One region of the Tumebacillus amylolyticus genome, then DNA from elsewhere that is predicted to be linked to it. Evidence: riboswitches for the same ligand, from Rfam matches in the RefSeq annotation. Region 1 holds a riboswitch; each other region holds the start of a gene.
The links. A riboswitch is a leader RNA that binds a small molecule or an ion and turns the genes downstream of it on or off. The one in region 1 is predicted to bind cyclic di-AMP.
Positions count from the first base shown of each region.

Region 2: linked by a shared signal. The riboswitch ahead of JJB07_RS24055 (C40 family peptidase) and the one ahead of JJB07_RS03750 (Na-translocating system protein MpsC family protein) in region 1 are both predicted to bind cyclic di-AMP.
Region 3: linked by a shared signal. The riboswitch ahead of JJB07_RS02065 (NAD-binding protein) and the one ahead of JJB07_RS03750 (Na-translocating system protein MpsC family protein) in region 1 are both predicted to bind cyclic di-AMP.

Region 1 is NZ_JAEQNB010000001.1:804,578-811,618, forward strand. It holds gene murA (UDP-N-acetylglucosamine 1-carboxyvinyltransferase) at 1-723, shown strand, start outside; gene JJB07_RS03730 (IreB family regulatory phosphoprotein) at 749-1,006, shown strand; gene JJB07_RS03735 (NlpC/P60 family protein) at 1,066-1,788, opposite strand; gene JJB07_RS03740 (hypothetical protein) at 1,966-2,106, opposite strand; gene JJB07_RS03745 (MraY family glycosyltransferase) at 2,324-3,313, shown strand; cyclic di-AMP (ydaO/yuaA leader) riboswitch at 3,412-3,563, shown strand; gene JJB07_RS03750 (Na-translocating system protein MpsC family protein) at 3,620-4,015, shown strand; gene JJB07_RS03755 (APC family permease) at 4,163-5,992, shown strand; gene JJB07_RS03760 (methyl-accepting chemotaxis protein) at 6,046-7,041, opposite strand, start outside.
Region 2 is NZ_JAEQNB010000005.1:413,812-420,852, forward strand. It holds gene JJB07_RS17520 (type I restriction endonuclease) at 1-703, opposite strand, end outside; gene JJB07_RS17525 (ParB/RepB/Spo0J family partition protein) at 865-1,788, shown strand; gene JJB07_RS17530 (carbonic anhydrase) at 1,953-2,633, shown strand; gene JJB07_RS17535 (DUF2087 domain-containing protein) at 2,745-3,743, opposite strand; gene JJB07_RS24055 (C40 family peptidase) at 3,869-4,738, opposite strand; cyclic di-AMP (ydaO/yuaA leader) riboswitch at 4,741-4,902, opposite strand; gene JJB07_RS17545 (hypothetical protein) at 5,083-5,538, shown strand; gene JJB07_RS17550 (MFS transporter) at 5,582-6,868, opposite strand; gene JJB07_RS17555 (hypothetical protein) at 7,002-7,041, opposite strand, start outside.
Region 3 is NZ_JAEQNB010000001.1:433,422-440,462, forward strand. It holds gene JJB07_RS02050 (S-layer homology domain-containing protein) at 1-1,487, shown strand, start outside; gene JJB07_RS02055 (GNAT family N-acetyltransferase) at 1,587-2,087, shown strand; gene JJB07_RS02060 (L-threonylcarbamoyladenylate synthase) at 2,166-3,233, shown strand; cyclic di-AMP (ydaO/yuaA leader) riboswitch at 3,311-3,468, shown strand; gene JJB07_RS02065 (NAD-binding protein) at 3,524-3,934, shown strand; gene JJB07_RS24160 (hypothetical protein) at 4,065-4,421, shown strand; gene JJB07_RS02075 (manganese efflux pump MntP) at 4,516-5,097, shown strand; gene sbnA (2,3-diaminopropionate biosynthesis protein SbnA) at 5,317-6,285, shown strand; gene sbnB (2,3-diaminopropionate biosynthesis protein SbnB) at 6,320-7,041, shown strand, end outside.

The DNA of each region.
Region 1 (7,041 bases):
ACCACGATGATCTACAACGCAGCTCGCGAACCGGAGATCGTAGACTTGGTGATGTTCTTGAACAAAGCAGGGGCTCGCATCCGCGGCGTCGGCACGGACATCATCACCATCGAGGGAGTCGAAAGCCTCAAGGGCGTTCGCTACTCCGTCATGGGCGACCGCATTGAATCCGGTACATACTTGTGCGCCGGAGCGATCACGCGCGGCCGCGTCACCGTTTCGAACATCGCTCCGCAGACCTTGGCCGGTCTTCCGTCGCTGTTGTTTGACATGGGCTGTGACATCACGATGGAGGGCGACAGCATCACGGTCGATGCCACCAACCGTGAACTGCGTGCCACCAACGTCATCACGTTCGCCTACCCCGGTTTCGCCACCGACTTGCAGCCGGCGATGCTCACGCTGTTGACCACGGCGAAAGGCATCTCGTACGTGAAGGAAACCGTATTCGACGCTCGTTTCGGCTTCACGCAAGAGTTGACCCGCATGGGTGCCGACATCAAGATCAGCGGGGATACCGCGATTGTCAACGGCGTTGAGACGTTGAACGGCGCTCGCGTGCTGGCAAGCGACTTGCGCGCAGCCGGTGCTTTAATCGTGGCGGGTCTGGCCTCTCAAGGTTCGACCACCATCGAAGGACTGCAATACCTCGACCGCGGCTACGAAAGCCCGGTAGAGAAGTTCAAAAGCCTCGGCGCCCAGATCGACCGCGTCCAGTCTTGATTTGAAAAAAAGGAGGGACCCCCACATGTCCAACCTCGACAAGACGATGATTTTCCGCCCTGATGAGCAGAACGACCTCTTGAACGAAATTCTCGCAACGGTCGTACCGGCCCTGCGTGAACAAGGCTACGACCCGGCCCGCCAATTGGCAGGCTTCATCGTAACCGGGGAATCCAACTACATCACGTCCTCCGGCGGTGCCCGAGCGACGATGGCGAAGATGGACCGCCTGCTCGCCGTTGAGCAAATTCTCAACGACTACCTGAAACTCAAAGACCGCTAACAGCGGTCGAACGCAGAACGAAAAAAGACGCGTCCCGTAAGGGATCGCGTCTTTTTTTCTTAGTAATGGCCCGGCCAAGAGGACGGAGCGTAGCCCCAGCCCGTGTAGCGGGAGGTGAAGTACGAGGACGCCGCGATGTTGTCTGCCATCACGGACTGTCTCCCGTTGATCATCGTGTTCTGACCGATGTAGATCCCGACGTGGCCGTAGTAGCCGTTGTCGGCAGCCGGTGCGAAGAACACGAGTGCGCCGATTGGAGCCGAAGCGAGGGAACCGCCGGTGTTCAAGGAGTTCGAAGCGGCAATCGCAGACGCGTACTGTCCGGTGGTGCCGTATGCGTTCTCGACGAACATCTGGCAGTACCCGTTGTAGTCGGTGCGACCCTGTGCATCGATGGCCCACGCGATGGCGCGGTCCTTGGCACGGATGCTGGCTTTCGGCGGAAGACCGTCGACCACAGCCGAAGCGATGTAGCGCTTCTGACCGCCTTCGATGTAGTAGAACCAACGCGGGTCCGGCTTGTTGTACCAAACGTCGTTGACGATCGTGCCGTATTCGAGACCGGAGAATTGCACCGAGACGTTGCCCGCAATGGACGAAACGATCGGGTAGTTCGTCCCCGGACCGGAACGTACGTTGACACCGGCCGAGGCCGTGATGCCGGAGAAGCTTACATTGTAAGGATCAACCGCGTGTGCCTTTTGAATCGTCAGTTCCTGGACGCCAACCATAGCGGTTGCGAGCATGGCAGCCGCCAACAGCGTGGTGGTAAACTTTTTCATGTTCTGATTCACTCCTATTTCTATAGTCTATGAATATTCTCTCTATTATGAATATATCAGCTTCATAAGTAATTTGCAAATTTCATAAGTAAACTTCAAAAAAATTACAAAAAGCCCCGAACCGCAGGGACGGTCGGGGCTTTTTTGGGTCGGGTGTGGAGGGGACGGTTTCGTGAACTACTCGCGGGTGCGCAGGAAGTCTTGCACCGAAGAGCCGCGTTGAGCTTTGACACGGAGAAAGGCAACCTTGTTCGACATGCGTCCGAGCATGAAGACGAGGGGAATGGCGACGACATGGAAGAGTACGATTGTGTTCATGTGGGGAAGTTCCTCCTTTAGGAAACTGGCAAATTTGTTGTGGTTGCTAGATTCTATGAGTTGTCCACCCGTACTAGAACCAAGACTTTCTGCACCGTCATAAAAATGTCCACGCACACGACACCTATGATATAATAGGTACGATTGTTTTCGGAGGAATTGCGCACACTAAGGAAAAGCAACCTATGTGGCGCAGAGGGAGGCGTACGAACTCAACATGCAATCCCTGACACAAGGACTGACCTTGACACTGATCGTCTCGTTTGTGCTGGTGTTTCTTATGATGCCCATCCTGCGCAAAGTGGCGATGAAAACCGGATTCGTCGACATGCCGAATCCGCGCAAGTTGCACAAAGAACCGATTCCGGTGCTGGGCGGAGCGGGGATCTTCATCGGATTCCTGATCACCATGACAGCGGTGGAAACATATTATGGATCATTTGACGGTCGCTACTTCGGGATCGTCATCGGCGGCGGTCTCTTGTTCTTGATCGGGTTGGTGGACGACTACTACAAGACCCAGGGCAAGGACTTCCCGGCGTGGCCGAAGTTTTTGACGCAGATCGTGGCGGCGTGCGTGCTGATCAAGTTCGGCGTCAAAGTTTCTTCGATCACGATCCCGTGGATTGAGCAGCCGTACTACTCGTTTGCCGATCATGGCATGGAGTGGTTGTCGTGGCTCGTGACGATCGTCTGGATCGTCGCGATCACCAACATGCTGAACTTCCTCGACGGCGTGGACGGATTGGCTGCGGGCATCGCCTCGATTTCGGCGACGACGCTCGTCTTCGTCTCGTTGCTGACGTCGAACAACGATGTGGCGTTCTACGCCGTGGCGTTGATCGGAGCCTGCCTGTCGTTCTTGCGCCACAACTTCCATCCGGCGCGGATCTTCATGGGAGACGCCGGCGCGACGTTCCTTGGATTTACGTTGGCGGCCATCGCGGTGGACGGAGCGTTCAAGTCGGCGACGTTCGTTTCGGTGATCGTGCCGGTTTTGGCGCTGGGCGTGCCGATTTTTGACACGGTCTTCGTCATCATCCGCCGCATCAAAGAGAAGCGTCCGATCTACCATGCTGACAAGTCGCACACGTTCCATACGCTGATGAAGAGCGGGATGAGCCAAGTGCAGACCGTGTCGTTCATGTATCTGCTCGGCATCTGCTTCTCGCTGGCGTCGATTGTCGTCTTGCTGGTGAACAAGTAAGCTTTGAAAATGAAACTCCTCACGCTTTCGGCGTGGGGAGTTTTTTTTCTAAAAAACCCTCTTGTCAACGAGAGCCGCGAGGGAGTATGATAGTCACAATTGAATCACGGCCTAAATCCGAGTCATCGGATACGGAGGACCCAATCCAGTGGGGTTAATCCTGCGCGTTTTGCGCGGGAGGGATGAGTGAAGTTACTTCTCTGCCATCCTACCCGTCAGCTAACTTCGTCGGCTAAAGCAGGGAAGGTCAGAGACCTTCTATTTAGATGGTCTTTTTGTGTTTTCTTGTACCTGAGGTGGGTGGATATGGCGCAGAGTTTGAAAGCCAAAATGGAAGCAGATATAAGTGAAGCCTACATCAAGTTCCAGCGTGAGATTCTGGGGAGAGGACCGCAGGAGACCAAGACGTACATCATGCGCGACATGGTGATTCTTCGGCTCAAGGGCGTGCTGACTCACGAGGAGAAAACGCTGGTGCAGTCAGACAAAGGCAAGAAGCTGGTCAAAGAGATGCGCCAGACGATACGCGAGAATTTCAGCGCCGACACCGAAGCGTTGATTTCGCAGATCACCGGGTGCAAAGTCATCGCCAGCCACAGTGACATCTCGACCAAGATCGGCGAGTTTGTCGAGATGTTCATCCTCGACCGCGATCTGGAAAAGTTCATACGCGACCAAGAAGCAACTTCTCTGGGGGACTAAGCACAGGGCTGTCGGGCGACCGAGAGTCGGGTGATTCGTAGACCGGTGTAGACTTCTGTTTTTCGCAGAAACACGCGAAAAGTAGGAGTGTGCATCGGTCTTTTTTCGTACAGCCATGAATCTAATGAAGAAAAAAGGTGGTTTTGCATGTTTCGCGATCTGAAACGGTTTTTGATCGGGCGACCGATGAAGTCTTCGCAATTGGATCATGAACGGCTCCCGAAGTGGAAAGCGTTGCCGATTCTCTCCTCAGATGCGCTGTCGTCCGTGGCCTACGGGACGGAAGCGATCCTCGGCGTCCTCGTCGCCGTCAGTGCCTCGGCGATGTGGTACTCCTTGCCGATCTCGCTGGCGATCGTCTTGCTGTTGACGACGCTGATCCTCTCGTACCGGCAGATTATCTACGCCTACCCGAGCGGCGGCGGTGCGTATGTCGTTTCCAAAGACCAACTGGGCGACAAGTTTGCCCTCGTCGCGGGAGCCTCGCTGCTCATCGACTATATCTTGACCGTAGCGGTTTCGATCACGGCGGGTGTCGCTGCGATTACGTCGGCGTTCCCCTCGTTTCTTGAGCACAAAGTATTGATCTCCGTCCTCATGGTTCTGCTCATCATGGTGCTCAACTTGCGCGGGGTGACCGAATCGGCGACGGTGTTCTCCTACCCGACGTATGCGTTCATCCTCGGCTTGCTCGTGCTGATCGTCGCCGGACTTTTTTCGCTCAAAAACGGACACGTCGACGTCGATCTCTCGCGACCGCATGAAGTGGCGATCAACGGAATTACGTGGTTTGTGATCTTGCAGGCGTTTTCTTCCGGCTGTTCGGCGCTGACGGGGGTGGAAGCGATCTCCAACGCCACCCCGAACTTCCGAAGCCCCGAGGGCAAAAACGCCGCCAACACGCTCGGCGTGCTCGGCATCTTGCTCGCCGTGCTGTTCGCGGGAACTTCATTGCTTGCGTACCTGTATCACGTCGCGCCGCATCCGCATGTCACCGTTCTCTCGCAAGTGGCGGAGGAAGTGTTCGGACGCGGGGGTCTGTACTATTACATCCAAGGCACCACCGCTTTGATTCTCATCTTGGCGGCGAATACGTCGTTTACGGGATTCCCGTTGTTGGCGGCGCTGATGGCGAAGGACGGCTACATGCCGCGCCAGTTCACGTTGCGCGGGGACCGACTGGGGTATTCGATTGGCATCATCGCGCTGTCGCTCGCGGCGATTCTCTTGATCGTCGCGTTCCACGGCGATACCGATCTCTTGATTCCGCTGTATGCGATCGGGGTGTTCCTGTCGTTTACGTTGTCCCAGACGGGGATGGTGCGTCGCTGGTTCCGTCTGCGAGATCGAGGCTGGCAGGGCAAAGCGTTGATCAACGGCATCGGCGCCGTCGTTTCCTTGGCGGTTCTCACGATCTTTGCAGTCACGAAGTTCGAAGAGGGAGCTTGGGTCGTGCTGGTGATTCTGCCGATCATCGTCGTCTGCTTCCTGCGCATTCGCAGTCACTATGATGTCGTCGCTTCGGAATTGCGTCTCGACATTCAAAAGGTACACCCGCAGCAGACTGGCAACTTGGTCATCATCCCGATCTCCAGCATCTCGCAGGTCGTCAACGAATCGATCGCCTACGCGATGTCGCTGACACGGCCGGAGAACATCATTTGCGTGTACATCGGGTTCGACTTCGAGGCCCTTCATGCGATGGAGGAGAAGTGGAGGCAGTGGAACCCGGGCGTCCGACTCGTCACCCTGCGTTCGCAATATCGCTCCATTCTGCGGCCCTTGTTCCGCTTCGTAGACTCCGCCGAAGCGCGGGTTTCGGAGAACGACTTCATCACCCTGCTCGTGCCGGAGTTCGTCACGCGCAAATGGTGGCACCGCATCTTGCACAACCAGACGTCGCTGCTGATCAAAGCGTGGGCTCTGCACAGCAAGGACATCATCGTCATCTCGGTGCCGTACCGATTGAAAAACTAACAGGTCTCGGAAAAAGAGGACGCAACCACCGTGCGGTGGTTGCGTCCTTTTTTCTACTGGTCCTGAAATTGCTGTTGGAGGGAGAGCGAGAGTTGCTTGAGGCGGCGCAGTTCGGTGTTGACGACAATGTTTGCGTGAAGTTGGGTTTCGGTGATGACTTTGGCTTGTTCCATCGAAGCGACGCACTCTTCGGTGACAGAGGCGATGTTGGTCATCTCGCCGGAGATGTGCTTGGAGTTCCGATTGATGTCTTCAATAGAAGAGTTGAGATGGCGGATGGCATCCATCAGCCCTTCGGTGACTTCGGTCATGCGGAACATGCCTTCGATGGAGCTCTCGGCTTGCGATACGGAACGCGACGTGGCAACGCGTCCGATGGCGATCTGTTTCACCGATTTTTCGGAGTCGTCGCTGAGTTTGGTGAGGATGACTTTGATTTCCTCGGTGGCTTGGCGGCTCTGTTCCGCCAGTTTGCGAATCTCGTCCGCAACGACGGCGAATCCGCGACCGTGCTCGCCGGCGCGGGCTGCTTCGATGGAGGCGTTGAGCGCCAGCAAGTTGGTTTGCTCGGCGACTTTTTGGATCGTCAGGATGATGCCGCCGACTTTCTGCGATTCGGTGTTGAGGGCGGAGATGGTCTGCTCGGAGGTCACGTTCGTTTCGGAGACGACCAAGATCTGCTCGTACAGGGCGCGGATGTTGGCAATCGTCGTGGAGATGATCTCGGCGGCGTGTTGGGCTCGGGTGTGCATCGAGTTCGAGGCTTCGGCCGTCGTGCCGATGCGGCCGTTGATGCCCTGCAAGTCGCGCTCGATCTGCGCGATCGAATGGCTGGAAGTTTCCAGTCCATCGGAAATTTGCGACACCGCTTGCAACATCTCTTCGCTGGACTGGATGACGTCGTCCGATTGCAAGGAGACGACGCCAGACATGTGCTCCAAATCGGTGGAGAGTGTGCGGACGCTGCTCCATGCGTTTTGCAGGGTGGCGGCTTGGGCGGCTTTTTCCGCTTCGAGTTGGAGGGTTAGTTTTTGTTTTTGCAAAAGCAG
Region 2 (7,041 bases), on a different contig from region 1:
CACGAGGTGAGAGACCTTCACTAATGATTTCCAACAGTGTATTGCTGATTGCTTTTTTCACAATCGGGCGGAAACGTTCCAAGACATTTGAAGTAATACGAGAGTTACTGAAATCCTTGATCAAAAAGCGCAGGAATTCGTCGGACGGATTTCGGAAGAGTTCTTTGAGATTGGAGTTTAAGTTCGACATATACACAAGTTCTTCTGCGTACTTGACCAGACCCTCAGCATCAAATTGCTCCCGTGTAAAACTCTCGATCGATTCCATGTCCACACTTGACATATTTTCCATATGAAAAGAGAAAAACGGCTGATCGTCCATAATATTGTCTTGATTGAGATCGGTAAAAAACTTGTATTCTACTCCATTGGTCAGGATTGCAATCTTGACCTCCGGCGTTGCGTTGAAATATCGAGAAAGTTGAGCGCTGTGCTTGTCCAACTTTTCCGTGACGGCTTTCGCTTCAATGAAAATAATCGGAATGCCGTTTTTGAAAATGGCGTAATCAACTTTCTCTCCCTTTTTCGCCCCGAAATCAGATACATACTCAGGACGAACTTCCAAAGGATTGAACACATCGTACCCCAAACGCTGTAAAAACGGGATGATCAGCGATTGTTTGGTCATTTCCTCATTCGTGATAAATCCCTTACGTTCCGTTACTTGTGAACTCAACTTTTGCAATTCCAAACGGAAATCCACAGCTGTGCTCCTCCATTCATTTTTCAAGTAGTCAAAACTAGATTCTCTCGAAACAAAATATAACATAACAATATATTTTACGAAATGTTCTTATACGTAAAAGAATGGGACAATTTCACCCCTTCATATCTATATGGCAACTACATGGTGAGGTGGTCCGGTTGAAGTTGGTTATGATCCCTATTCAGAAGATTCGAGTTGAGGATTCCTTTAGAAAAACAGATAAAGATGATGCATTGACTGAACGCATCATCCAAAATGGTTTGCATGAACCGTTGTTAGTAGAAGTGAACGATGACGAAATCACATACACTTTAGTCGAGGGATACCGCCGTTATGAAAGCCTGAAACAACTGAAGCAAAAGGAAGTCCTCTGTTATGTAGAAAGTCCAACATCTCCAGAGTTGCGTGTACTCAAAAGACTTGAGATGGAATTGTCTCGGAAAAAGAAAACGGGCTTTGGAATGGAGAGACAGGTTGCATATCTTCTTGAGCGGGGGTACACCGTAGAAAGAATCGCGGCTGAATCGAAGGTTTCGATCTCGACCATAAAAAAATATACGAACTATGCAAATGAAGACAAGGATGAAAAACGGAGGGCTGAAGAGGCAGGAGTTGGCTGGACCGGGTACAGAGAACTGAAGAAATTAGCGAATGTATATCCAATTGTCCAATCCTTACTAGAAAAATATATCAACAAAAAATTCGTCGGCGATCAAATTTATGGCATAAAAAAGGTGTTGAAACAGCCTCATTTTTCACGTCTCCCAGAAAAGCTACAAGAAGTCTGCCTCGATCAAACCATCGCACAAACAAAGTTTACAGATCATAACGCAAGAAAAATAGTTTCCTTTCAAACCATAAGACACGTCCAGGACGAGCAAGCCAATGCGATCGTATTAGAAAGTGTTTTAGAAGACCTTCAAATGATGAAATCTACATTGTCTCCTCAGAATCATTTTATGAAGAACTTGGACAAAAAAGACAAGAAAAAGCTTCAATCAGAAATTCTGGTTCTCGCACAATCAACAGGACTCATCTTGACATGGAATAACTTCCCTTCCGGTCGTCAAAAAGAAAGCTGAACGGTAGTAAACTCCCCCGCACGCATGCGTTCACGTATGTCAGGGTGACAACAACCCCCATTTCCTTTACAAGAATCTCGCCTCCTACTCCGTCGTCCAAGGGACTTTACTTGTAACAACTCTGGCACACTAAGATCATCAACGGCGTTATAGGAGGACTCTTCATGAAAAAACCCTGGCTTCCAGCACTCCTTCTCCCGCTTGTGTTGACGCTCTTGCCGACGCAGTCCTTGCAGGCGGCGCATGGGGACCCTTCTGCGGCGGCGTTGCAGGTTTTGGTGGATGGCAATGAACGGTTTGCAAGCGGACATCTCAGCCATCCGAAGAACCTCATCGCCCGTCGCCATGAGATTGCGCCGAAGCAACATCCGATTGCGTTCGTCCTCTCTTGCTCCGACTCTCGCGTTCCGCCGGAGTTGGTATTTGACCAAGGGCTCGGCGATCTCTTTGTCTCCCGTGTGGCCGGCCATGTGCTCGGCGATGAAGTGATGGGTTCGATGGAATACGCCGTCGAGCATCTCGATGTCCCGCTCATCGTCGTCCTCGGGCACGAGCGTTGCGGAGCGGTTCAAGCCGCCGTCGACGCCTTGGAAAAAGGCACTCAGCCCTCTGGACATATTCGCTCGCTCGTCAAACGCATCACGCCGGCCGTGAAAACCGCGCAACAATCACACCCCTCCGACCTCGTCGAAGCTTCCGTCCGTGCCAACGTCCAACGAGTCGTAGATGAAATCAAAGCTTCCCATCCTCAATACGCCAAGAGAATTCACGAACGCAAATTCCGCATCGTCGGCGCCCGCTACGATCTCGAAACCGGCAAAGTCGAACTGCTCGACTGCGAGTAATGCAAATAAAGCCCTGTCCGTCTACATGCTGGCAAAAAAGCCCTGTCCATCTACGTGACAGCGAAAAGAAGCCCTGCCCGTCTCGGCGACGGCAGGGCTTTTTTTCGTAAGTTACTCTTGTTCATTGTACCCGCGGTCTCCATACGGTTGCAGGTTCTCCAACCACTTGGCTTCCAAGGCTTTCGCTTGCTCTCCTTCGGCGACAAAGTCTTGCGGACCCTCGGACTCCGGTTTGACCAATTCCAGCACTTCGAAGACAAACTGATCGGCTCCGTGCTGGTTGTAGTCGGCTTGCAACTGCGGAATCCTGTTCATGTTCGACTTCAACTCGAATCGCAAGCGGTTGAGCATGCCGTCTACATTGTTGGAACTACCGATCAAAACTTTGCCGTTCACCAAGCATTTCACTTGGTAGACGCCGACGGGACGGCGGGTGTTTTTGTACTCCCATTTCAGTTGGGCTTTTTTGTCCATGTCCAGAGCTCCCTTCATCCAGTAGGTACTTCCGTCTGCTTCGCGGTCCAGCATGTCGTGCTCAATCAAGAGACGACGAACCAAGACGTGGTCGGTGTACACGCCGCGGATGATGTCGTTGACTTCTCCTTCGGTGTACCGACGATTGGGGTGGAACAACTTGATCACGTCTTGAAGAGCTTCAAGTCGCTTCTTCGCCTTGGTTGGGAACTCGCTTGGTCCGACGTGGTCGTGGTTGGCGGAATGACGACCTCGTTGCGGGCTGAGACCGTCGAGTTGGCTCATGATCGCGAGAAAGATTTTCGCTTGCCGTTCCTTCTCTCGCAGGGTGAAACGGTGGTTTCGAATCGTGGACGTGCTCCCGCCGACTCTGGCTGCGATTTCGGCATCGCTGTAGCCCGCCGCAAACAGTTCCAGCAAATTGCGTTGGGTATCGGTGAGGCCCGTTTCTTTTTTCCCAAGTCCGAGCAGAGCGGTCAGCACCGAGCCGTGTGCTTGCTCGATGTGGCGCTTCATCGCTTTCTCCGACTCGTAGAGCACACCGTCCTCCGGGTAGATCACCCCTTTTTCATAGGACGCGGCGCAAAACAGGCACTCATAGTGGTCCTCTTCGGTTCGGTACCCACGCTCATACATAGACGAAACCTCCAAACGTTTGCTATTTTATAAACATACTACGACAACGTCTAGATCGTGTCAAACAAAAAAGAGCATCCGGGAGTCTCCCGAATGCTCTTTTTTCAACAGTGTTTGGGTGGTTGTTACAGGACGCGCTTGGCACCGAGGTAGCGTGCCCCCCAGTAGCCGGAGTTGAGCGAATCGATCTTGACGCCCGAAGAAGAGGTCGCCGAGATGAATTGCGTACCGCCAAGCGAGATGCCGACGTGCGAAACGCCGGCGCCGGAGGTGTTGAAGAACACGAGGTCCCCCGGTTGTAGCGCGTTGGTGGACACGGCTTGTCCGCTTTGGAACATTTGTTTCGAGGTGCGGGTTACCGAGACATGGTTCTGATTGAAGACGTAGGTCACCAAGCCCGAGCAATCAAAGCCCTTGGGCGTCGTGCCGCCCCAAACATACGGGACGCCGATGAATTGCTTGGCTCCTTCTACGATCTTCGTTCCAAGTGCAGGTCCTGCCAAGGCTTGAAGTGGTTGGGCCACCGGTGTGTAGGTCTTGCCATCTGTGGACAAGAGGGCGGAACTCGAAGGTCCGTCCCATTTCACCGCGCCGCCCAGCGACTCCGTAATAAAACGCAGGGGTACATACGTACGACCGTCGATCAATTCAGACGTCGTATCCATGTCCACCGGCGTACCGTTCACCACGCCGGTATCGGTTCCGGTTTGGACGGTGACGGTGTGGGAGCCTTTGACGATGCTGACTTTGACATCATCGCCGACCGCGTTCCATTTCACATCGTAGCCCATAGACTCCGAGACGAAACGAAGCGGTACCTGTAGTCGTTCATTGTCGTCGAGAAACGGTTTTGCATCCGGGAACTGCACCAATTGGTCGTTCACCTGAACATTCACACCATACTCCGGGGCTGCCTGTGCAGCAGTTCCCATCATCGACGAAAGACCGGCCACTACGGCAGTGGCGGTGAGTACGTGTCTCCAGTACTTTTTCAATTGTTTGTCCTCCTAAATGCCTCCGAGGTTAGTTGACGGGTTCGGGAAGAGGTTCCCTAGTTGTGGTTCCGTTGACTTGCAGAACGGTTCCAGTACATTCACCCCAATGTGTTGCGTCCCCCGTACCATAGTTCTAGAATCTATGGATTCGGCTGTCGTTCTATGTCGAAATGGTAACATGGAACCTGAATTGTCTCAACAATTTAAGGGAGATTTGACCAGTGGTAATTTAGACCAGACGTAAAATCGACAAGAAAATCAGGGAGGACAAACGCACAATTCCGCTCCTTTACATATGTTGTGAGCATTGAGAAATCAAGTCAGGAAAAAGGAGCGATTGCCCTATGTCACGTCGCAAAAAAGGGCCCGATTCTTCCGACTGGTCCTACATTCCCGTCGCCGTTCCATTTGCCGATCTGTACCGCCCCGCCCCACCGCCTCCGTTTGGCCCGGGCCAAGGAGGTCCCGGAGGAGCGCCGCCCGGACCGCCGCCGCAATTTGAGCCCCAACTCCCGCAGCAATATGGCGGTGGTGGAGCAGGAGGAGCTTTTCACGGCGGACCGGGCGGGGGGTTCCACGGCGGCGGACCGGGCGGATTTCATCCGCAAGACCCGCACGGCATCCGATTCTGCTTGCATCGAAACGTGTTCATCTGGCCGAGATTCGGTCGTCCGTTCTGGGCGTTTCCGACGAATGTAAGTTGGAACCTAGTGAGCGGCTTCCGTTGGCGGCAGAGAATCGGCCGTTGGGAACCATTCACCATCCCGCTCCAGCAAATTTCCCACTACCAGTGCATATAAAAAAAAGAGGAGGTCCGCTAAGCGGATCTCCTCTTGTATTTGTCTATTTCGCGGACGTGGCCGTTTGATTGACGACGGCTTGTTTCGTTTGCAACGCGCTAATGCCCTGCAAGAGCAACGTCAAGATCGGAGTTGCCACCAGCAACAGGATGCCTCCGTACGTCAACAACGCGACGGCCCCGTATTGTGCGCCGACGAGACCCGCCGCCGAGTAGCCGATGGCGAGTGCGATTCGAATAACCGAATTAACGACCGAGTAGACGCGACCGCGCACTTCGTTCGGCGTGGATTCTGCAAAACACGCCGACACCGGAGTCAAAGCCCCGCTCGCACAGAAACCGGAGAATCCATACATCAAGATCAACGCCAGAGCTCCCGGTTGGAACTGAATCAGCAGGAACGTCGCCCCTTGGAGCATCAGACCTCCGATGATCAAGAATCGGCGGTCGAGTTTCTTGTCCAAAATTCCGATCAACGTCGTACCGAGGATGATCCCGATCGCCGTCGCAGCCACCACGAGTCCGTACACACGGTCGCTGTCTTGCTCCGACATCTGCAATTGGGTCTTCACGTACAGAACGCTGCTCACGAGGATCACCGACTGGGTGACCGCTTTCAACAGATTGATCGCCGTCACATAGCGCAGGACTTTGTGCTTGACCAAGAAAGCGGTTCCCTCACCGAACGACTTGAAGAACGAGACTTTCGGTTGCCCGGCGTTTGCTTTGACGCTTTGCTTTGGAAACCGGATCATCATCGTACAGGAGACGGCCGCCAAGAACGTGACGGTGTCCACCAGAAACGACGCTCTCGGACCTCCAAACAACGTAATGACACCCGTTGCCAAAAACGGTCCGAGAATTTGCACCGTTTGGAACGAGCTTTGTGACAGAGAGATCGCTTTGACATACAAGTCGCGCTCGATCAGTTCCGGGATGACCGCCGAACGAGCCGGAGCGAACACGGCCGCCAACGTCTGTGACAAGAAAATCATCACATAAATCAACGACACGGAATGAGAAAAGAAAATCGCAGCCACAATCAAAGCTCGCAGGAGATCGACCCAGATGAGGACGGTTCGTCGGTTGATGCGGTCGATCAACACACCTGCAAACGGTCCGATCAGAATCCAGGGCAGAGATTCAATGACAAACGTCAACGTCAAAGAAGTCGCCGATTGTGTCAGTGCGTACACCAACAGCGGGACGGCGACGATCGTCAGGGAATCCCCGATCTGGGAAATCGTTTGGCCTAGCCATAACCAGACGTAATTGCGGTTTGAAATGACATCGCGGAATCCGGGCGCTGCTGTGGAAGTCGTGTTGCTCATGCTCGTCACCCCTTATCTCAAATATTCTGTCATAAACAGAATATCATTTTGCTTAACGGAAATCACCATTTTTAGAAAAATACAGACTGCTCTCGGTTGCAGAGCAGTCTGTATTTCCTCTCCTAAGTAGGTTCTACCACTCGGAAAGCAGGCGCATCGTAACCACTTTGCTC
Region 3 (7,041 bases), 370 kb from region 1:
ATTCCGTTTCCAGCGACGCAACGCTCAAAACCCTGCTCGTCGCGGGCGGTTCCTACCCGATGACGCCGACGTTCTCGCCAAACATCACGTCGTACAAAATTTCCGTCCCCGACAACCTGACCACGACGACGATTCGCGCGGTCCCGACGAACAACGGAGCGACGTTGCGTCTGGACGGCTACGTTCTCACCGCGAATCTCGACCGTGAAATCGCGTTGCAAAAAACGGGCGAAACGGTCATCCCGCTCGGTGTCACGGCGGGAGACGGGACGACGACCCGCCAATACGAGCTGCGCATCTCGCACGGCTACGTGCCGCCGGTCTACAACGGCGGCGGTTCCACAAGCAATACTTCGAACGGCACCTTGACGCTGAACGATGTGAAAAAACTCCTGCGCGACTCCGCGCTCACGATGGATCTGGCTTCTGCCAAGGCTCCTCTGAGCCTCCAAGCGGACGCGCTCGCCTACCTCAAGGACCAAGGAGCCAAGATCGTACTGAAGCAAACAGAAGGCACGATCACGCTCCCGGCGAACGTGTTTGGCGATCAGATCGAGAAGCAAGTGGGCGCACTCGACAGCAAAATCACGTTGACCTTCAACTGGAACGCCATCACAGGCGACACCGCCTCGAAGTGGTTCAAGCAAGCGCAGCAGCGTGATGCTTCTTACCACGCCGCATCGTCCGCTCTGCAACTGACCGTCACGGCAACGTCCGGCAGCAAAACCAGTACGCTCAACCCGATGGGAGCTCTGGAAGTTCAACTGGCGATTCCGCAAGTGGTCGACTCCCGCAAAGCAGGCGTCTACGAATACGATGCAACCACGGAGACGTGGACCTACCTGCGCGCAACGCTCGACAAGCAAACGAACGTCTTGACGGCACGGGTCAGCGGCGGTCAACCGCTCGCCCTGTTCCTCTATGACAAAACGTTCACCGACACCACCGGCCATTGGGCGCAAAGCTCCATCGAACGCCTGGCCGCGCATCACATCATCGCAGGCAAAACGGAGACGGAGTTCGGTCCGGAGAGCAGCATCAACCGCGCCGAGTTCGTCTCGCTGATCGACCGCCTGTTGAATTTGCCGAACCCGATCAAGCAAACGACCTTCAGCGACGTCGCCAACGGCGACTGGTACGAAGGAAGTGTGTCCCGCGCCGCTGGTCTTGGCATCGTCCACGGCCGCGAAGACAACCGCTTCGCACCGGAAGGCTTGATCACCCGCGAAGAGATGGTTGTGATGATCGCAAACGCGCTGCAATTTGACGGCAAGATCGCCGTGATCTCGCCGGAGGAGCAAGCGAAACTGCTCGCTCCGTTTGCAGACGCCAACGACATCTCCGACTGGGCGCGTTCCTCGTTCGCACAGGCGATCAAACTGGGCCTCGTCAGCGGCGTTTCCCCGGATGAATTGGCACCGGGCGACCTCCTGACCCGCGCACAAGCAGCGGTGATTCTCGACCGTTATCCACAAACAACCCTGTAAGTTGGAAAAAAAGAGCCGTGCCTTTCGAGGTCACGGCTCTTTTTTCGTTTCTATCCTCATAGATTGATAGAAACCAGCAAACAGGGAGGACGTCCTACCATGAGCCTGATCATCCGCCAAGCAACCCTCGAAGACTTTGCACCCATCCACAAGTTACTCACAGCCGCCGGGTTGTCCACAAACGGACTCGGCGATCACATCCACAACTACCTCGCCGTGGAAAACCCGAACGAATCGAAACTTGTGGGCACCGTAGGCTTGGAAACGTACCAAGAACACGAACGTTTGTACGGTCTGATGCGGTCGCTCGTTCTGGAAAACTCCGCTTTGCAAGCGAAGATGGGGATGGAGCTGTTGCGCCTCTTTTTTGCCTATGCCGAGACGAAGGAACTCTCGGCGTTGTACTTATTCACAAAATCCACAGGTTTGGACCTGTTTATCCACATGGGGTTTTCCACAATCGAGGCAGAGGCGTTGCCCGCGTGTATTCGCCAGTCTCCATCCTACCTCGCGTATGCCGGACAGGAGATCATTCCGATGGTCCATGTGTACAAGTCCACAACTTATCCACATAGCCCTGTGGATATTGTGGGTAACTAAGAACAAACGTTCCTACGTTGGAATTTCCCCGAACTTTGCCTATACTGGATAGGACAATGAAAATGGGCAGGGATTCCAATGAGCATCGAAACACAACGATTTGGCACAGGTCCAGACGACCTTGAACGTGCCGCACACATGCTTCGTGACGGTCTGACCGTGGCGTTTCCGACGGAGACCGTCTATGGATTGGGTGCCAATGCACTCGATGCAGAAGCGGTGAGTCAAATTTTTGCAGCCAAGGGGCGACCGTCCGACAATCCACTGATTGTCCACATCGCCCGTGAACAAGATCTTCACCCGCTGGTCACGCACATTCCGGATCAAGCACGTCTGTGCATGGAACGTTTTTGGCCGGGGCCGTTGACGTTGATCTTGCCGTGTACAGATCGAGTGCCGACGACGGTAACGGCCGGGCTTTCGACGGTGGGCATTCGCATGCCTGATCATGATACCGCGTTGCAACTGATCGCGATGGCGGGCGTGCCACTGGCCGCTCCGAGCGCGAACCGTTCTGGACGTCCGAGTCCGACGACCGCCGATCATGTTCTGGAAGACCTCTCCGGACGCATCGCCGGCGTTGTGGACGGAGGACCTGCGGGCGTCGGCGTGGAGTCCACCGTTTTGGACGTAACGGGGGACAAGCCGATGATTCTCCGGCCGGGCGGCATCACCCGCGAGATGTTGGAGGAAGTTTTGGGCCCCGTAGGAATCGATCCGGCGCTTGGCAATGAAGCGATCGCCCCCAAGTCCCCAGGCGTCAAATACACGCACTACGCGCCGCAGGGCACGATGTATTTGGTTGAGGGAGCGTCTGCGCGTACCAAGATTGCAGAACTTGTGCGCGCGGCTCGGGAGCAAGGGAAAAAAGTCGGCATCCTCACGACAGACGAAGAGACAGAGGCGTACCACGCCGCTTTTTCATCAGAGCGCTTGCCAAATGGGGAGGAAGCTGTCATCACGCTGTCGCTCGGCTCCCGCGATGATCTCGCCACCGTCGCAACGCATCTCTACGACGCGATTCGATCCTTCGACCATCATGGCGTGGAAGAGATCTACGCCGAAACGTTCTCCGAAGCGGGCGTCGGTCTCGCGATCATGAACCGACTGCGAAAAGCGGCGGGACATCGGGTGATTTCTTCGTAGGTTCACAGAATTGGCGGAAAAATAGGCGTGAAAGCGCTTCATCTTTCCCCAGTGGAACGTGTATAATGGAAGCAGACAACACACAACAGCTGAGTTCGTGACCTGAGATGGGCACGAAGCGGAGGACCCAATCAACATGGGGTGAGTTCTGCCAGACGTATAGCAGAAGGGGTGTAGTTTCTCTCTTGCCACCCTAACCCGTCAGCTAACTTCGTAAGCTGCTGCGAGAGAGGTCGATGACCTCGGTTCTTGTTGTCCAATACTACATTGGATAAAGAGGTGTATTTGGCATGAAACAATGTCTTGTTGTGACGATGGATGAAGCTGCGATTCCGTTCATAACCACGATGAAGGCGCTTGGCGTCGAGTGTTCCGTCCTCGATTATTGCGTGCAGACGACTCAGTTTCTGCGCGAACACGAGGTGGACGCCACGGTGATCTCGGTAGGTCATCACAAGTCGGACGTCATCGCAAACGAAGCGGTCCGCAACTGCGACACAGCTGTCGTCTTCGAAGGGGCTTGGCTTGAGAGTGCGCTGATCGTGCAAGCGCTCAAACAAGCGGGAATCCAGAAAGTCGTCGTCGTCGCTCAGAACCAAAGTTTCATGCGCGCGTACCGTGCCCTCGGAGCAGACCGCGTAGTTGGCGTTCGCCGTTGGAATCGGGACTCGTTGCGCGTGCTCTATGCGCAACACGCGTAGGGATGAAGTGAATTTTCTTACACCAAGACCGTCCGAATCGGGCGGTCTTTTTCGTGCGCTCGTCCGCACCATTTCGACCCCGTCTCCATAGGATATAGAAAATAATGAGACTGGCAGGTGGCAGCGTAGAATGAAAGGCAAAAAGGCAAACAGCATCACCCGTAAGGCGCGTAAGTCGCGCAAGTCGGTTCAAGTTCAAGCGGAACAAGTCTTTTATCCGGGATACGGCGGCTTTGGTGGGTATCGCGGGTTTGGCGGCATCGGCTATGGTGCCGGGATCGGAGTTGGCGTAGGCGTAGGAGCTGGCATCGGTGCAGGATTTGGCGGCGGCCTTGGCTATGGCGGGTTCGGTGGCCTTGGCTATGGAGGTTTCGGCGGCCTGGGCTACGGCGGGTTTGGCGGCCTGGGCTATGGTGCGGGCATCGGAGTCGGTGCGGGCATCGGCATTGGTGCCGGGGTCGGTTTTCGTCGAGGTCTCTACTGGTAAGCATAAAAAAACCTCAGACTCCCTCGCGGAGTCTGAGGTTTTTTTTCGCAGACAAGCCGCATAGACATGGTGTAGCAGGACAACCGGGGGAGGGATGCCAGTGGGCAACATACTTCTACATAACGGTGAGTTCATGACGTTGCTCGTCATGGCTCTGGCTCTGGGCATGGATGCATTCTCTCTGGGGCTCGGCATGGGGATGCTCAAGCTTCGCACGCACGAAATCGCCCGCATCTCGGGGACGATCGGTGTTTTTCACGTGGTGATGCCGCTGCTCGGGATGGTCGTCGGGATGTATCTCTCAAGCGTCGTCGGGGACGTCACGCGCTGGATCGGAGCTTTGCTTCTGATCGGGTTGGGCGGTCAGATGATCTGGAACTCGATTTTCGGCAAGGACGACGAGGCCGGAGATAGCCGGGCATCCGCGCGCACGAGCGGGATCGGGCTGTTTTTGTTTGCGCTCTCCGTGAGCCTCGACTCGCTGTCGGTCGGGTTTTCGCTCGGAACATTCGGGGCCAACATTGCGCTTGCCGTCACGTTGTTTGGCATCTGCGGTGCGATGCTTGCCGCGTTGGGACTGGGTGTCGGTGGGCGCGTGTCCCATCTGTTTGGTGAATACGGCGAAGTCATTGGCGGCGCGGTGCTGGTCGCATTTGGCTTGAAGTTCTTGTTCTGACGAGCCTCAACAACGCGAAAAAAACGGCGGGGACACTTCCTCGTCGTTTTTTGTTTTTACATTTGGTAACCATTCTTTCCTAGACCTAGTTTTAATGACTATTAGAATCTTGAAAAGTATAATCCAATATCTCTTGACGAGTATTTAACGTAGGGGTTATGATCTTTATGACATTGCAAAATCGCCGGATCAAACTTTTTCAATCGGGGAGAGAAGATCATGATTGAGAAGCTGTCATCGATCGGGAATTTTATCGGCCGGACGCCGCTTGTGCATCTGGAACATCCGACCGTCGATCTGTACGCCAAGTTGGAGTTTCACAATCTTATGGGCAGCGTAAAAGTTCGCCCGGCCTATTACATCTTGAAGTCCGCGATTGAAAGCGGGCGCGTGACCCAAGACACGACGGTGATTGAATCCTCATCCGGGAATTTTGGCATTGCGCTTGCCACGCTTTGCAAGCGTTTGGGGATCAAGTTCATCCCGGTCATCGATCCAAACATCAACCCGAGTTACGAGAACCTGCTTCGCTCGCTGTCGTACCGCGTGGAAAAAGTCGAAGAACGGGACAAAACCGGCGGCTTTTTGCTCACCCGTGTTCAGCGTGTCAACGACTTGCTGCGGGACATCCCGAACTCGTTTTGGACGAATCAATACGGCAACATCGACAACTTCAACGCGCACTATAAAGGGTTGGGCACAGAGTTGGCAGAACACTTCGACGAGTTGGACTACGCGTTCGTGGGCGTGTCTTCCGGCGGGACGATCTCCGGTGTTTCGCGCCGTTTGAAGGACAAGTTCCCGAACGTGCGCATCGTGGCGGTGGACAGCGTGGGATCGGTGATCTTCGGCACGCCGCCGAAGAAACGCTACATTCCGGGCATCGGATCTTCGATGGTGCCGGACATCTTGCGCGAAGCTGTCATCGACGAGGTCTTCCACGTCGAGGAAGTGGACACGATCACCGGCTGCTACCAACTGTTCGAAGACCATTGCATCTTCGGCGGCGGCTCGTCGGGGACGTCGTACTACGCGATTCAGCAGTATTTCAAGGACAAGATTTTTGAGAAGAGACCCAAAGTCGTATTTCTCTGCCCGGACGGCGGCACGCCTTATGCGGACACCGTCTACAACCAAGATTGGGTGCAAGACATTCGTGAAAAAAACTCCGTCCAGATTCAGTCGTAATTCTGTCGTAAGCAAAGAGAGGAGATAAAGCCCCATGTTGTATTTGAACACGAAGGACCTGCAATCCATCGGCATCAACTGGCACAAGACGATCTCCGTGGTCGAAGATGCCGTGAAGTGCCTGGCAACGAACGACTTCGCCCAACCGGTCAAGCCGTACCTGCGCTATCGAGACCTGACCAACCGCATCATCGCGATGCCGGCATTCTGCGGCGGCGATGTGAACGTGGCGGGGATCAAGTGGATCGCGTCCTTCCCGAAGAACATCCAGCAAGGCGTTCAACGTGCGCACTCGGTCACGATCTTGAACCAAGCGGACAACGGCAAGCCGATGGCGGTCTTCAACACCGCGTACGTCTCCGGCATCCGCACGGCTTCGGTCACCGGTCTGGTGATCAAAAAGTATGAAGAAGTGAAACCGCTTGCAAACGTGAACGTCGGCATCATCGGGTTCGGCCCGATCGGCCAGTTGCATCTCGAAATGGTCACGGCTGTACTCGGGGACAAAATCGCGAAGGTGTTCCTCTATGACATCGGCGGCGTGAAGACGGAGTACATCCCGGCTGCGATCAAAGATCGCGTGGAGATCGTGGATACGTACGAAGCGGCGTATGACGATGCAGATGTGTTCATCACCTGCACCGTTTCGTCGGGCGGCTACATCGACCGCAAGCCGAAAGAGGGCGCGCTGTTGTTGAACGTCTCTCTGCGCGACTTCAAGCCGGAGATTCTCGACTACACGAAAGCGATCATCGT